2 regions of the Neobacillus sp. genome follow, and region 2 is predicted to be linked to the other one. Evidence: riboswitches for the same ligand, from Rfam matches in the RefSeq annotation. Region 2 holds a riboswitch; the other holds the start of a gene.
The links. A riboswitch is a leader RNA that binds a small molecule or an ion and turns the genes downstream of it on or off. The one in region 2 is predicted to bind cobalamin.

Region 1 (7,735 bases), on a different contig from region 2:
TGAGAGCGTTCCGTTTTTGTACAATTGGATCATCTTTTGCTTGATTAAAGCGGGCATTTTGTTCTTGTAAGGGAACAAGCGAGCTTAAAATATAGGAATATGATTCGTTATGAACCGCTTCCTGCTGAGAAATAACTGCAAATATTGCTTTAAAACTTGAGTCCGTCACATAATCCATTACTTGACTCATTATGGGTGTTTGCAAACTATCTAATGAAGCTAGCTGGGTATTGACCCGCAAAAAAACATCTTGTTCTACGGAACTAAGAAAATCCCATTGCTTAATATCATCTTGCATATTAATCTCTTGTGCTTTCCAAAAGTTCGACAACAATGTTTGATATAAATCATACATTTGCGGATAGGCAATATCATTCCAATTTAAGATTCCAGAAGATTTTCCGTTAATAATCCCTGTTGATTTATTTGGAAACTCTGGATTCAGCAGCTTCATTTTAGTTAAAGTTTGATTCATAAAAAATCCCCTCCTACATGTTGTTTCGTTTGTCACCGTTACACTATTTTGACTTTAGTGTTTGTTCATGAAGTGAATCATCTCATACCTTATATACACCAAAGGACTATTTTTATTGAAACAATTGTAAACATAGCCTCCTGAATAAATGGTCCAAAAAAAGATCAGCTATGACAGGCTTCACATTCCTCAATCTCAGCCTGAGAAGTACTTCGTACATAATAGGTCGTTTTCAAGCCATTTTTCCATGCTTCCATATGAAGATGTAATAAGTCTTTTGCTTTAATATCGTGCTTCACATATAAGTTGAAGCTGATAGCTTGATCCACATGTCGTTGTCTTGCTGCATTTTGTTTTATACTCCATATTTGATCCAATTCATGTCTAGATCGACGATAATAATTGTACGTAATATGATTCAAATCAGGAGCTGTTACTTTAAATTTGAAGTTTTTCTTTTCTTCTGCGTATTCAACAGAATAGATTGGATCAATGCCATCAGTTGAACCGCCAATTTTTGCTGTTGAAGAGTTAGGGGCTACTGCCAGCAACCACCCATTGCGAAGCCCTTTTTGTGCTATCTCTTTTCTTAAATGTTTCCAACGATCAGAGGAATAGTCTTTCCTTTCAAAATATTGACCAGTTTCCCATTCAGAACCTAAAAATTGGCTGTAAGCTCCTTTTTCTGCAGCTAATTCCATAGAAGATTGAATCGCATAGTAGGCAATGTCTTCATATAATTCGTCGGCATATTGAACGGCCTCTTCTGATTCCCAATGAATTCCTTCTAGCGCTAAAAGATGATGCCATCCAAATGTACCTAATCCTACCGCTCGATACTTTTTATTCGTTTTCTCCGCTTGTCCAACACGTATCGTATTTAAATCGATCACATTATCCAACATTCTCACTTGAATTCGTATTAAGCGTTCAAGTACATTGGCTGGAACTGCTTTTGCCAAATTAATAGAGGATAAATTACAGACCACAAAGTCACCTGGTTTTCGAACAATAATTAAGTTGCCATCTTCATCTTCACTTTCATTCACGATTGTTGTAGGGGACATATTTTGAGCAATTTCGGTACATAAATTACTGCAAAAAATCGATGTACGACCTTCACCCCTTACATGTTTGTTTGGATTTAGCCGATTCACTTCATCCCGATAAAACATATAAGGAGTACCCGTTTCTAATTGGGCAATCATCAACCGAGACATTATGTCCATGGCACGATACGTTTTGCGCGGTAGCAGTGGATGATTGACAGCTTCTTGGTAGTTTTCTGTGAAATATTTTTTATCTTCTTCATCATAAAAGTCTTCAAGTCCGAGTGGATTCCCTTCCTCGTCTTTCCAACCCATTATTTGTTTCACTTCATGCGGACAAAATGTGTGCCACATGCCACTGCTTCTCCCAGATTCATCCACTTCCTGAAGTTTTTCCATAAATAAATCTGGTATGGTGACACCGGTAAAAATATCATGTGCTTTCCGCCGCTCATCGCCATTATTTGTTTTTAGATCGAGAAAGCCGTTCATGATGTCTTTATGAAAAATATCAAGATATACTGCGATCGCACCTTGTCGCTGTCCAAGTTGATCCACACTAACAGCTGTATCATTAATTAATCGTATCCACGGCACTACGCCAGAAGAATTCCCTTTAAATTTCTTAATATCTGAACCAAGTGCACGCACTTTTCCATAATAAATCCCAATTCCACCGCCATCTTTACTTAATCTAGCAATATCCCAATTATTTAAGTAAATTCCATCGAGTGAATCCTCTACTGTATCAATAAAACAAGATGAGAGTTGACCAAAGCTTTTCCCTGCATTCGTCAATGTCGGTGTTGCCACTGTCATGTACAAATGACTCAATGCCCAATAGGATTCTTTTACGAGTTCTAATCGTTTTGTACTCGTTTCATCTTTCATTAAATGCATGGCAATAATCATAAATCTTTCTTGTGGCAGCTCGTATACATTCCGTCCATGATCTCTCGCAAGATATCGATCTGCAAACAAGAATAATCCAATATAGGTAAATAAATGATCCCGATCAGAAATTATTTCAGCAGCTAATTCTTCTATTTCTTGTTTCGAATACGAGTTTACTAAATCCGTTGAATAGATTCCGGTTTTAGTTAATGTTTTAATCAATGCGTAGAAATCTCCGTATTTTTGAGACCGATCGTACCCCCTATTTTTAGCGGCAAAATCATATAACTCATTCAAATAAAGCTGAGCAGCAACAAATGTCCAGTTGGACTGATCCATTGCAATCTTATTTAATGAATATATCAGCGCCTGCCCATTTGCTTCCAATTCTGTTCCATTTAAATGTGCTACGCGATCGTTGATTTCCCTAGTATCTAAGCCATATTTCTCTCCTACCTCTTGAATGACCTGTAATACATATGAATGATTTGTTTGTGCTGGTGAATTCATGTTTGTTTCCTCCCGTTCGTAAAAAAGCTTTCATAGACAAAAAAATCCGCTCAAATCATTGAGCGGATGAAACGAAGGTCAAAAAGAATAATCGAAGATAACAAATATTAGAATTCCTCTTGAAGCCGCCGTTTCATCTTCTCAATCCCCGAAGAAGTTGAAACATATAAAAATAAGACAGGTCTCCTGACTCATGCTTCATCCTACTTTAAATCCTTCCCGTATAAGCACCTATCACTAAGCCGTCTTATACAGTGGTTTATTTATTTCGTCAGCATTTACAGTTGCGGGGGCAGCTTCGGCTTCAACCGAATTCCCTATTAAGCGAAAATCGCATCTTATTATATGGCCGATACTATATATAGTTGTAAATTCTCATTAAAATCCAATATGTAGTAATTTCTATATTTAATAGTAAATGATTTATTTTTATTTTACAAGGTTTAATTGATCCTCCATACCCTATTCTTTTTTTCACCTCCTAATACCATTTATCTTTCCAACTATAAATCGATCCCTACTTTCCAGATACACGATTACAGATTTCAATGAATTTAAAGAAGATGACCCCCGCTCAACCCCGATGTATGCAACATTTGACCAGCTTAACCACAGAGCGGACAGGATGTCCCTTGACATCAGGAGCTTGTTCTATTTATTGAGGTTGGTCCATATATATTGAATAACTGAGGAAAGTACGGTGAAAAATATGAGGCCAGCCTTAATGCTGTTAGTAGATTTTGTTGTGTTTTTAATCTTCCCTTTGGTATTTTGGGAGTTAAGTCGGAATGTTGTAAGGGACTATCCCGCCATGATTCTCTCCACACTGCCTGGGATCCTTTATAGCTTATACCGATTCAAAGATACTGGAGGGCTTAATTATACGGGAATATTTGTCATCCTAAATTTAACTGCAGGCCTATTGGTGGATTTTCTGTCTGGTTCTGCCTTACAGCTGTTATGGAATAATGTTTTTTACTCAGCCGCCTTATTATTTATATATTCTGTAAGTCTGGCGGCTAGGAAGCCGCTTTATTTATTCTTTACCTTGGATCTCATGGTGATGAGGGGATATGACAGAAATACTACAAAAGAGTTGTTATTTGAAAAGAAGACATACAAGATTTTTCAACTGATAATGTTAATATACTGTGCGAATGAACTGATATATATTGTGTGTTTATCAAGATGGATCTTGAAATACGGCGTAGAGGCATACCGCCTTGATATTATACTAGATAAGTCCCTAAATATTATGCTGTCAGGTGCCTCACTGGCAGCCTTCTTCTTTATCTATCAGGCTGCGAACGAAATAACTCCGGTTAAAAAAATTGTAATTGCAAAACCAAGGAGAAATTTCGTATCTCTATCATCTTACTGGACTTCCTTTTATTTTGAATGGGCTTACTTTTATTTTAGCAACCATAAGCGGTAGCGGGTGTATTGAATTTTAATTAAATGTTTAGTCTGTACCACTCACATGTTGGGATAATGGAGCAACCCTTGATGTTAATCATAGTCTCCTTGGCCATGAACCAAACCACTTAGATATCCCCTCAGTTAAACGGAAGTCTTAGATAAGAATTATATAGAAATTACTTTTAAATATACTTGAAACAGGAGCATAGCAATGCACCATAATAACGTTGCTTTGTTTAATTCTATGCACATTTTTGCTTAGGTACATTGCTTCAAAAAGTTAATAAAATATATATTACATTTTGTCTCCATTGGCATTTCCAGCTTTAGTCGTAGTCACCTAATAAAGGCGGTGAGAGCAGAGCTAGACTTCACATCTTTCGTCTAGTGAAATGGGTATTTCACTTTAACTGGTTAAAGTGATTCATTTTTGCGGCGCTCCGCCCCTTTTCCACAGAAAACGTAAATGGCGTTACACGCCACCATCTAGCATGGAAATACAATTCGTTCTAAAAACCAAGCTAACTTAATAAAGGCGGTGTGAGCAGAGCAGAACTTCACCTAATTCGAAGTGAAAAATGTATTTATTTCACTCCAATTGGATAAACTAATTCGCTTTTGCGGCGCTCCGCCCCTTTTCCATACAAAAAATAAAGCATAAACTTTCCAAACGGAAAATTTATGCTTTACGTCACAGAAAATAAAAAAACCACCAAACATTATGTATGGTGGAGACGGTGGGAGTCGAACCCACGTCCAAAGATATCGCCACTTAAGCATCTACGAGTGTAGTCGATATATTGGCATTTCGCTGAGTCTTCTGCCTATCGACCGGCGTCCGGTCAGCTAGCCTGGTTGTTCTCTTCCTTCATCCTCAGGCGGTGGAATCCGGCGTAGCCCACTTAGAGTGAGTCCCTTACCCTACCACATGGGCAATGGAGGGAGGAACCGCTATGCAGTATTAAGCTGCGAAAGCGAGGTTGTTGTTAGTTTTGCCAGTTATGGCTTTGACGTTTTAACGAGGCCGATCCCCTCGACTCGCAACCTAAGCTCAAACTACCCCTGTCGAATCCGTAGCGTCCCCATTATAAAATGAGCTGAAATCTAGTTAAAGATTCTGCATCAGACGTTAGGATGCTCAACATTTATTTGAGCAAAAATTTCTGCCGCTCATCAAAGCGACAAACTTATTATAACACATTTTGCAGATTTATCAATTGTAAGTATTTGTAAGCTTCGCGTTTTGCCCAAGCAACAGAAATATTACATCTTTTGACGATCGCGGAAGACTCGTTCGATTTCACGTTTGGCTTCTTTTTGCTTTAAGGCTTCACGCTTATCATAATTCTTCTTCCCTTTTGCCAAGCCAACTAACACCTTACAAAAACCATTTTTTAAATAAAGCTTCAATGGGATAAGGGCATAGCCTGCCTCTTTCGTTTCTCCAATCAGCTTATTAATTTCACGTTTATGAAGCAACAGCGTTCGTGTCCTTAATGGGTCGTGATTATAGCGGTTTCCCTGCTCATATGGGCTGACATGCATCCCAAATAAAACAACTTCTCCATTTTGAATCCGAGCGTAGGAATCCTTAAGATTCACTTTACCAGCACGAATCGACTTGATTTCCGTCCCCTGGAGAACGATGCCCGCTTCGTACGTTTCTTCAATAAAATAGTCATGGTAAGCCTTTTTGTTTTGTGCGACTACTTTTCCTTCACCTTTTGGCATTTTTTCCACCTCATCTATGGATTTTATTTTAGCAGAAATATGATAGCCATACAATCAAAAGAGGCCTTGTGTAAAGGCCCCTTACGTTTATTATTTATTTTTTCGCTTTGTACTTTTTGACTTAGGAACATTATCGTAAAATTTTCGTTTCTTTTTCTTTTTGTTCCCCTGACCGCCAGCTGATTCCGGCGTTTGGCCATTTTGATTTCGTCCTTGTTTGCGGTCACCTTGCTGCTTATTTCGGCGCGGTTTATGCGTATCACTGCCTGTTTTAAAAACCTTCGGCGTCTCAGACCGCTCGCGGCGTGTACCCTTCATACCGACAATTTCAAAATCAATCGAGCGCTCATCCTTATTAACTTTTACCACCCGAACGGTAATTTCATCTCCTATTCGGAACACATTTCCGGTCCGCTCGCCAATCATTGCGAGATGCCGCTCGTCAAAGCGGTAGTAATCATCAGTCATATAGCTGACATGGACAAGGCCTTCAATCGTATTAGGCAACTCAACGAACATTCCGAAGTTGGTCACCGAGCTGATGATCCCGTCATATTCGACGCCAATCTTATCTTCCATGTATTCCGCTTTCTTCAATTCGTCGGTTTCGCGCTCAGCATCCACAGCACGGCGCTCCATTTTCGAAGAATGCTGGGCAATCTCAGGTAAGCGGGCATTCCATTTTTCCCTTGTTGATTCATCGAGCTTTCCTTCGATTAAATACGTACGAATCAATCGATGAACGATGGTATCAGGATATCGGCGAATCGGTGAGGTGAAATGGGTATAGAACTCGGTCGATAATCCGAAGTGTCCGAGACTTTCAGGGTCATATTTTGCCTGTTGCATCGAACGCAGCATAACGGTCGAGATCACCATTTCTTCCGGCTTACCTTGAACCTCTTCAATAATTTCTTGAAGGGCCCTAGGGTGTACATCATTGGCCGTCCCTTTCACAATGTAACCAAAATTGGTGATAAACTCAAAAAATCTCCGGAGCTTATCTTCCTTTGGATCCTCGTGAATACGGTAAATAAACGGAACTTCCAGCCAGTGGAAATGCTCAGCCACCGTTTCGTTTGCTGCTAACATAAATTCTTCAATTAGGCGCTCAGCAACGGAACGTTCTCTGAGAATAACATCGGTTGGTTTGCCTTCCTCATCGACCAATACCTTTGATTCTTTAAAGTCAAAGTCGATGGCGCCACGCTTCATCCGTTTATTGCGGAGAATGGCTGCAAGCTCTTCCATCATTTCAAACATCGGCACAAGCGGTTCGTATCGCGACAGAGTTTCCTCATCTTTATCAATAAGAATCAGATTTACGTCATGATAAGTCATCCGCTCCGTTGTTTTGATCACACTTTGAAAAATTTCATGAGAGACAACGGTGCCCTCTGGTGAAATTTCCATATGACATGACAGCGTTAGACGGTCAACCTTTGGATTTAATGAGCAAATCCCATTAGACAATCGGTGCGGAATCATCGGAATCACTCGGTCTACTAAATAAACACTTGTGGCCCGCTCCTCTCCCTCGAGGTCGATTGGCGTTCCTTCTTTTACATAATAGCTAACATCGGCGATATGAACACCAAGCTTGAAGTTGCCATTTTCAAGTTTGGTAACGGTAACAGCGTCATCAAGATCTTTGGCA
Region 2 (7,735 bases):
GCGTATGCCTAACAGTTACAACTTTTTCAGGCAATCATTTCACGGTAGATGTGATGCCGGAAACAGTCAATGCGACCAGTTTAAAGATGGTTAAGCGGGGTTCCAAAGTTAATTTGGAAAGGGCAATGGCAGCTGGTGGAAGGTTTGGCGGTCATTTCGTCTCAGGACATATCGATGGAACAGGAGTTATTAAAAGTAAACAGGCCTTCGAAAATGCAGTTTATTATACAATTGAAGCCGATGAAGAATTGTTAAAGTATGTGATATTAAAAGGTTCCATTGCAGTGGATGGGACAAGCCTTACTGTCTTTGGCGTAACGGAAAATAGTTTTACGATATCACTAATTCCACATACATTGTCGGAAACGGTCTTGGGACTAAAGGGTTCCGGGGATATCGTCAATTTAGAATGTGACATGATTGGAAAATACGTTGGACATTTTTTTAACAAGATGACATTAGATAATCAGCAAAAAAGTAGGACAGCGATAACCACGAAATTTTTAGAAGAAAACGGCTTTTTATAATCGATAATTCGGAAAAACTTGGTTTAGCCAGGGTTTTGTAATATAAAGAGGAGTGATATGGCGTGTTTAATACAATTGATGAAGCCATAACTGATTTAAAAGAAGGAAAGGTTGTCATTGTTTGCGATGACGAGGATAGAGAAAATGAAGGGGACTTTATCGCCCTAGCTGAAAAAACTTCACCAGATGTGATTAATTTCATGGTCACCTATGGACGAGGACTCGTATGTGTTCCTATCGAGGAAGAATTAGCACAAAAACTTGACTTACTCCCGATGGTTTCAAACAATACGGATTCACATGGAACTGCTTTTACTGTAAGCATTGACCATAAATTTTCAACAACTGGGATTTCTGCCTTTGAACGTTCCGCCACAGTTTTAAGCATGCTGGATCCAGCGTCTAAAGCTGCTGATTTTAAAAGACCTGGTCATATTTTTCCGCTTATAGCTAAAAAAGGTGGGGTGCTGCGAAGAACAGGACATACGGAAGCAGCAGTAGACCTAGCTAAATTATGTGGCGCCAAGCCTACCGGGGTCATTTGTGAAATCATGAATGAGGACGGTACGATGGCGCGTGTTCCTCAGCTTCGTAAAATTGCTGATAATCTAAACGTGAAAATGATAACGATAAAAGACTTGATTGAATACAGAAACAAAAAGGATAACTTAATTAAACGAGAAGTAGAAATTAATTTACCTACAGAATTTGGCACCTTTAAAGCGGTCGGTTATTCGAATCTTGTTGACGGAAAAGAGCATGTCGCCTTAGTGAAGGGTGAAATTGATCCTGAAACTCCTGTCCTTGTTAGAGTTCACTCAGAATGTTTGACAGGTGATGTTTTCGGTTCGTACCGCTGTGATTGCGGACCACAGCTCCATGCTGCCTTAAGCCAAATTAATCATGCGGGGAATGGAGTCCTGTTGTATATGCGTCAGGAAGGCCGTGGTATCGGTTTGCTAAATAAACTAAGAGCCTATAAGCTTCAAGAAGAAGGCTATGATACCGTAGAAGCCAATGAAAAGCTTGGTTTTGGTGCCGATTTAAGAGAATACGGCATTGGAGCCCAAATTTTGAAGGATTTAGGCATAAAAAAAATGCTGTTATTAACGAATAACCCACGAAAAATAAAAGGTCTAAAAGGATATGATCTTGAGGTAGTGGAACGGGTGCCGCTACAAATGGAAATGAGAACGGAAAATGCCAATTATTTAAGAACAAAGCACGATAAACTTGGTCATTTGTTTCATTATTAAACAATAAGTATATGGAGGTTTCCACAATGGGAAATATTTTCGAAGGAAATTTGGTAGGATCTGGATTAAAAGTAGGTATCGTGGTTGGTCGGTTTAACGAATTCATTACAAGTAAATTATTAGGCGGTGCGCAGGATGCCCTTAAAAGACATGGAGTCAATGAATCCGACATTGATATCGCCTGGGTTCCAGGTGCATTTGAAATTCCATTGATCGCTCAAAAGTTGGCCAATAGTAAAAAATATGATGCTGTTATCACACTCGGTACAGTCATTCGAGGTTCCACTCCTCATTTTGATTATGTATGTAATGAAGCGGCAAAGGGAGTCTCCACGACTGCATTAACTAGTGGCATTCCTATTATTTTTGGAGTGTTAACAACTGATTCGATTGAACAGGCCATCGAGCGTGCCGGAACTAAGGCAGGTAATAAGGGCTGGGATGCAGCAGTTGCGGCAATCGAAATGGCTAACCTTTGCAGAAATATTGAACAATAAAACACAATACCTAGAATTCATTGTTGGTCAGAATTGAAGGTATTTCTTGGTTTCCTCACCAGGGAAAGGGTTAATCTGGAAATAATAAATAATATAAAAAGTTCCTACTTAAATAGAGTGTTAAATTAAAGCAAAAAACATATACAAACCATTCCACTTTTTTTATAATAGAATTAACAAAATAAAATTGATTAAAATTGGGTGCTGAAATCTTATTGGAAGATTTTTAGCTTAAAAGGGAAGTTTGGTTAAAAGCCAACGCGGTCCCGCCACTGTAAATGGGAGCAACCTATAAAATGTCACTGTCAATGAGATGGGAAGACATAGGAAGTGATGATCATGAGCCAGGAAACCTGCCTAATTCTTGTGCGCCAAAAAACCTACGAGGATAGGGGGGTGTTGAAGGCTAGACTCCTTTTACTTTATGTTAGTAATTGAATCTAATCGAACCAACATCTTCATGTTATATGGAGATGTTTTTTTATTGGCACAAGTAGGATTTATTTTTGTTACGGTCATTATATTTAAACAGAAAGCAGGGAGAAAAAATGAAGAAATTGTATTCTTTATTGTTAATAGTATTATTAACAGTAGGAGCTTTAGCAGGTTGTGCTGAAAAGAAGGATCAAGTTAATGAGGGTAATAAAGCAAGTGTTGAGAAAAAAACGGAAGTCACTTTTCCAGTTACCATAAAAGATGCATTAGGTAATCAGGTTGTTTTAGAAAAGAAGCCTGAAAAGATTGTCTCATTGTTGCCAAGTAATACGGAAATTGCCTATTCCTTAGGTCTAGGGAAAGAAGTTGTCGGTGTTTCTGATTATGATAATTATCCTGAAGATGTCACGAAAAAAGAGAAAATTGGCGGACAAGATATTAATTTGGAAAAAATTATCTCCTTGAAGCCCAATTTAGTATTAGCTCATGCCTCTTCCGCCCATAATTCAAAAGAAGGGCTACAGCAGTTAAAAGATGCCGGAATTCCAGTGCTTGTTGTCAATGATGCGCAAAATTTTGAACAAGTGTATGATTCCATTAGTATGGTTGGCAAAGCTACTGGAGAAACAAAAAAAGCAGACGAAATCATCAAAGGAATGAAGGACAAACTAGCTGAAATTATCGCAAAGACGAAGGGAATAAAAGAAAAGAAAAAGGTATTGGTTGAAGTATCGCCCGCTCCAGACATATATACCGCTGGAAAGAAGACTTTTATGGATGAAATGTTAAGCTCGATTCAAGCGGAAAATATCGCAAATGATCAAGAAGGCTGGATCAAAATTGATCAAGAAGCAATGATAAAACGAAATCCCGATGTTATCATTACTACATATGGGTACTATGTAAAAAATCCGGCTGAACAAGTATTAAATAGAAAAGGCTGGGAAACTGTTAATGCTGTAAAAAACAAGCAAGTAATCGATGTCGATTCTGATCGTGTAACTCGCTCAGGTCCAAGGGTCGTTGAAGGAGTAGAAGATCTTGCAAAGGCTATCTATCCTGAAATTTTTAAATAATAAGTATGTTGCTTATGGAGTAGCTGGGATTTTTCTGTTTATTTCTATTTTATTAGGGATTTCAATAGGATCTGTTCACGTTTCGATGGTAACTATTATTCAAATTATTTGTGCTAAATTATTTGGGGGTATTTCACTAGGGTCTATTGACCCGATGTATTCAAGTATTGTGTTGAATATTCGTCTACCTAGAGTAATATTAGCAGGCCTAGTTGGGGCAGCTCTTGCAATTTCAGGAGCGGCCTTTCAAGGTCTATTAAGAAACCCGTTAGCAGATCCATATACATTAGGTGTATCTTCTGGGGCGTCAGTGGGGGCGGTCCTGACCTTGTTTTTTCATCTATCCATCCCATTTATAGGTTCCTTCACATTACCATTACTTAGTATCCTATTTTCCTTTTTTACCATCTTTTTAGTACTTGCTTTTGCCCGGAAAATCGAGCGCTCAATGAGAGTGGAGACGATTATATTAACGGGTATCATCTTTAGCTCCTTTTTAGGAGCACTTATTTCTCTCATGATTGCACTAACTGGAGATGAGCTGAGGCAAATTATTGGCTGGCTCTTAGGAAGTGTATCGATGAGAGGTTGGGAATACATAAAAATCATTTTGCCATTTTTTATCATTGGTTCAGCGATACTTATCTTTAATGCAAAAGAATTAAATGCCGTGTCATTTGGGGAAGAAAGAGCACAGCATTTAGGGGTAAATGTTCAAAAAAGAAAGCTAGTCATCTTAACGGCTGGTTCCATTTTAACAGGAGCTGCGGTTGCCGTTTCCGGAACGATCGGTTTTGTTGGGCTTGTTATTCCCCACCTTTCAAGAATAATATGGGGACCCGATCATCGGCATCTTCTTCCACTATCCATTTTAACGGGAAGCGGATTCTTAATTCTAGCTGATCTCCTGTCCCGAACGATTATTTCTCCAACAGAATTGCCAATTGGGGTGATTACCGCTTTAATTGGTGCACCAGTATTTGCATTAATCCTACTACAAAGAAAAAGGATGGAAAGAAGTGGATAGAAAGTGCTTAGCGTTCAACAGGTTTCAGGTGGTTACTCAGGTGAAGCTATTTTAAAGGACATTTCTTTTCAAGTGGAACAAGGTGAATTGTTCGGGGTTTTAGGACCAAATGGAAGTGGAAAAACAACCCTGTTAAAAATGATTAGTGGTATCCTGCCATTTCAACAAGGTGAGATTTTAATTCGTGGAAAAAGGCTTCAGGAATATGGGATCAAACAGCTAGCCCAAATGGTTGCCGTTCTTTCCCAGCATTCTTCACAGTCTTTTTCCTATACGGTTAAAGAAACCGTATCACTTGGAAGATATGCTCATCAAAAAGGCTGGTTTCAGACTTGGTCGAAAGAGGATGAGGACATTGTTCAAAGTGTCATGGACCAGACCGGAATATCTTCATTTCAAAATAAAAATATTCAAGAGTTATCTGGCGGTGAAAAACAAAGGGTATTTCTTGCTCAAGCCTTGGCCCAGAAGCCTGAAATTCTTCTTTTAGATGAACCAACAAATCACTTAGATCTATCGTATCAAAAAGAACTTCTAGATCTTTTAAAATTATGGACGACAGAAAATGGATTAACGGTGATCTCGATTTTCCATGATTTAAATCTTGCTGGACTTTATTGTGATCGATTACTCCTGCTGGAAAAAGGAACCATCAACATCAATCATATTCCAAATGAGGTTCTTAGAGAGGATCGAATAAGAGACGTATATCATACAAAAATTCAAAAACACCCCCATCCAAAGGTAGCAGCACCACAAATGGTGTTACTACCCGAAGTGAATAGAGGAACAAAAGTTATTGAAATTAATGAGACCATGTTACATGTTTCGAATGAGTTCATTGACTTAAGGTCCCCAGCCCCATTAAGAACAATGTCTTCTGGTGTGGTTGGCTCGGGTACAGGCTGGCATCAATCTTTTGTCAATCGTCATGTTAGTAAGGACTATAATTGTGATGATCATCGGGTGGAAATGGCTTCCTTTTTAAAATCAAAGGGGTTTGAACCATCAGAGACGGTGGGAATGATGACAGCGGTATGGCTTGAGGATGTGGAGTACCAACTGCTCGAACAAAGCAACTTCTCGATATTTGTTGTTGTCACAGCGGGGGTTGGAAATGCGATTGATGCTTCGAAAAGTGAGGAGCATTCACTTCAATTGACTCCTGGTACGATTAATACCTGGATTTTCGTTAACGGTGAGCTAACGGAGGAAGCATTTATTCAAAGTATTATGACAGCAACTGAAGCAAAGGTAAAGGCAATGCATGATCTCAAGGTGTTAGATGAAGTCACAGGAACCATTGCTACTGGTACCTCAACAGATAGTATTTTGATTGCAGCTTCTCAAACGGGAAAACTGTTAGACTTTGCCGGCACGATTACTCCTCTAGGAAAGCTTATTAGTAAAGCTGTCTATCAGTGCACCACTAAAGCGATTCAAAAATCTCAACAAAGGAAAAAAACATGATTGTCTATCACCTTATCTCGATTACATTTGCTTATATAATTGATTTGCTTATCGGAGATCCCCCTAATTGGCCTCATCCTGTAAGATGGATTGGATCGATAATAACATTTTTAGAGAAGCGATGGAATCAAAGGAAATTTAAAAGATGGAAAGGGGTTGCGATGCTCCTTTTTATTTTACTGTTTATTTTTTCCATTGTGTTCCTTGTAGTATTTATAGGGTATAAGATTCATCCTTTTATTGGAATATTGGTAGAAAGTATCATTATTTCTACATCAATCGCCCAAAGAAGCTTGAAGAAAGCTTCTCTCGAGGTCTATCAACCGTTAAAATCAGGAAACCTAGTCCAAGCAAGAAAGAAATTATCCTATATTGTTGGCCGTGATACTGATAACCTTGACGAAAGTGAGATAGCGAGGGGAACGATTGAGACTGTTGCAGAAAATACGAGTGACGGAGTGACGGCCCCTTTATTTTGGGCACTAATCGGAGGAGCTCCCCTCGCTATGGTCTATCGGGCAACCAATACTTGTGATTCAATGGTTGGGTATGTAAACGAAAGATATAAAGAGTTTGGCTGGGCATCTGCTAAATGGGATGATGTGATGAATTGGATCCCAAGCCGTCTAACAGGAATCATTATGCTGTTAGGAAAACGTCCAGAATGTGGGAGTTATCGAAAAGCTTGGGAGATCATGTTCCGAGATGCGAAAAAGCATCCGAGCCCAAACAGCGGCTGGGGAGAAGCTGCTGTTGCTGCTATTTTAGGGATTCAGCTTGGCGGCAGGAACTATTACAAAGGGGTGGTTTCGAACCGAGCAAAAATGGGTGAACCCATATATCCGATTCAGGCGGAACACATCATAAAGGCGAATTTCATTTTAGCAAAAACAGTATTTTTATTTTTACTATTATTATGGATCGGAGGAATGCTCTTTGATTTGGCCTTCACATGGCTCTAATCCTCAGTACCTATATGAGGCAATGGGGCTTTCGCTCCCAAAGCATTATAATGATTTTAGCGCAAATATCAATCCTCTTGGTCCACCTCCTATTTTGAAAGAAAAATGGATGGAATTTTATCAAGAAATTTTCGTTTATCCAGATCCCTATGCTATCCAGCTTAAAAAAAGGATCGAAAACCTGGAACAGGTTCCTGTAGATTCTATTTTGATTGGAAATGGGGGAGCAGAGCTTATTACCTTGGTTGCACGAATGCTTGCAGGAAAAAGGGTATTATTGGTACAGCCAACCTTTTCGGAATATGAAAAATCCTGTCAGGCAAACAAATGTGAAGTTCTGTATCATCAACTATGTGAGCCTCATTTCGAATTAAATCTTGATGAATTGCGTGCTAAACTAGGGCATGTCGATGCAATGTTCCTTTGCAATCCGAATAATCCAACAGGTATTCAATATCCTAGTTCAACGATTTTATCGTTAATCG

Region 1: another riboswitch for cobalamin. It lies ahead of RTR43_RS00250 (ribonucleoside-diphosphate reductase subunit alpha); the one in region 2 lies ahead of RTR43_RS22115 (ABC transporter substrate-binding protein).

What each region holds. Positions count from the first base shown of each region.
Region 1 covers NZ_DALZYO010000001.1:44,780-52,514, reverse strand. Annotated here, with positions in the region: gene RTR43_RS00255 (ribonucleotide-diphosphate reductase subunit beta) at 1-475, opposite strand, end outside; gene RTR43_RS00250 (ribonucleoside-diphosphate reductase subunit alpha) at 640-2,928, opposite strand; cobalamin riboswitch at 3,088-3,284, opposite strand; gene RTR43_RS00245 (VC0807 family protein) at 3,653-4,363, shown strand; RNA gene ssrA (transfer-messenger RNA) at 5,074-5,431, opposite strand; gene smpB (SsrA-binding protein SmpB) at 5,611-6,078, opposite strand; gene rnr (ribonuclease R) at 6,169-7,735, opposite strand, start outside.
Region 2 covers NZ_DALZYO010000047.1:11,089-18,823, reverse strand. Annotated here, with positions in the region: gene ribE (riboflavin synthase) at 1-527, shown strand, start outside; gene RTR43_RS22125 (bifunctional 3,4-dihydroxy-2-butanone-4-phosphate synthase/GTP cyclohydrolase II) at 590-1,783, shown strand; gene ribH (6,7-dimethyl-8-ribityllumazine synthase) at 1,810-2,280, shown strand; cobalamin riboswitch at 2,463-2,655, shown strand; gene RTR43_RS22115 (ABC transporter substrate-binding protein) at 2,829-3,791, shown strand; gene RTR43_RS22110 (FecCD family ABC transporter permease) at 3,757-4,818, shown strand; gene RTR43_RS22105 (adenosylcobinamide amidohydrolase) at 4,822-6,288, shown strand; gene cbiB (adenosylcobinamide-phosphate synthase CbiB) at 6,285-7,250, shown strand; gene cobD (threonine-phosphate decarboxylase CobD) at 7,225-7,735, shown strand, end outside.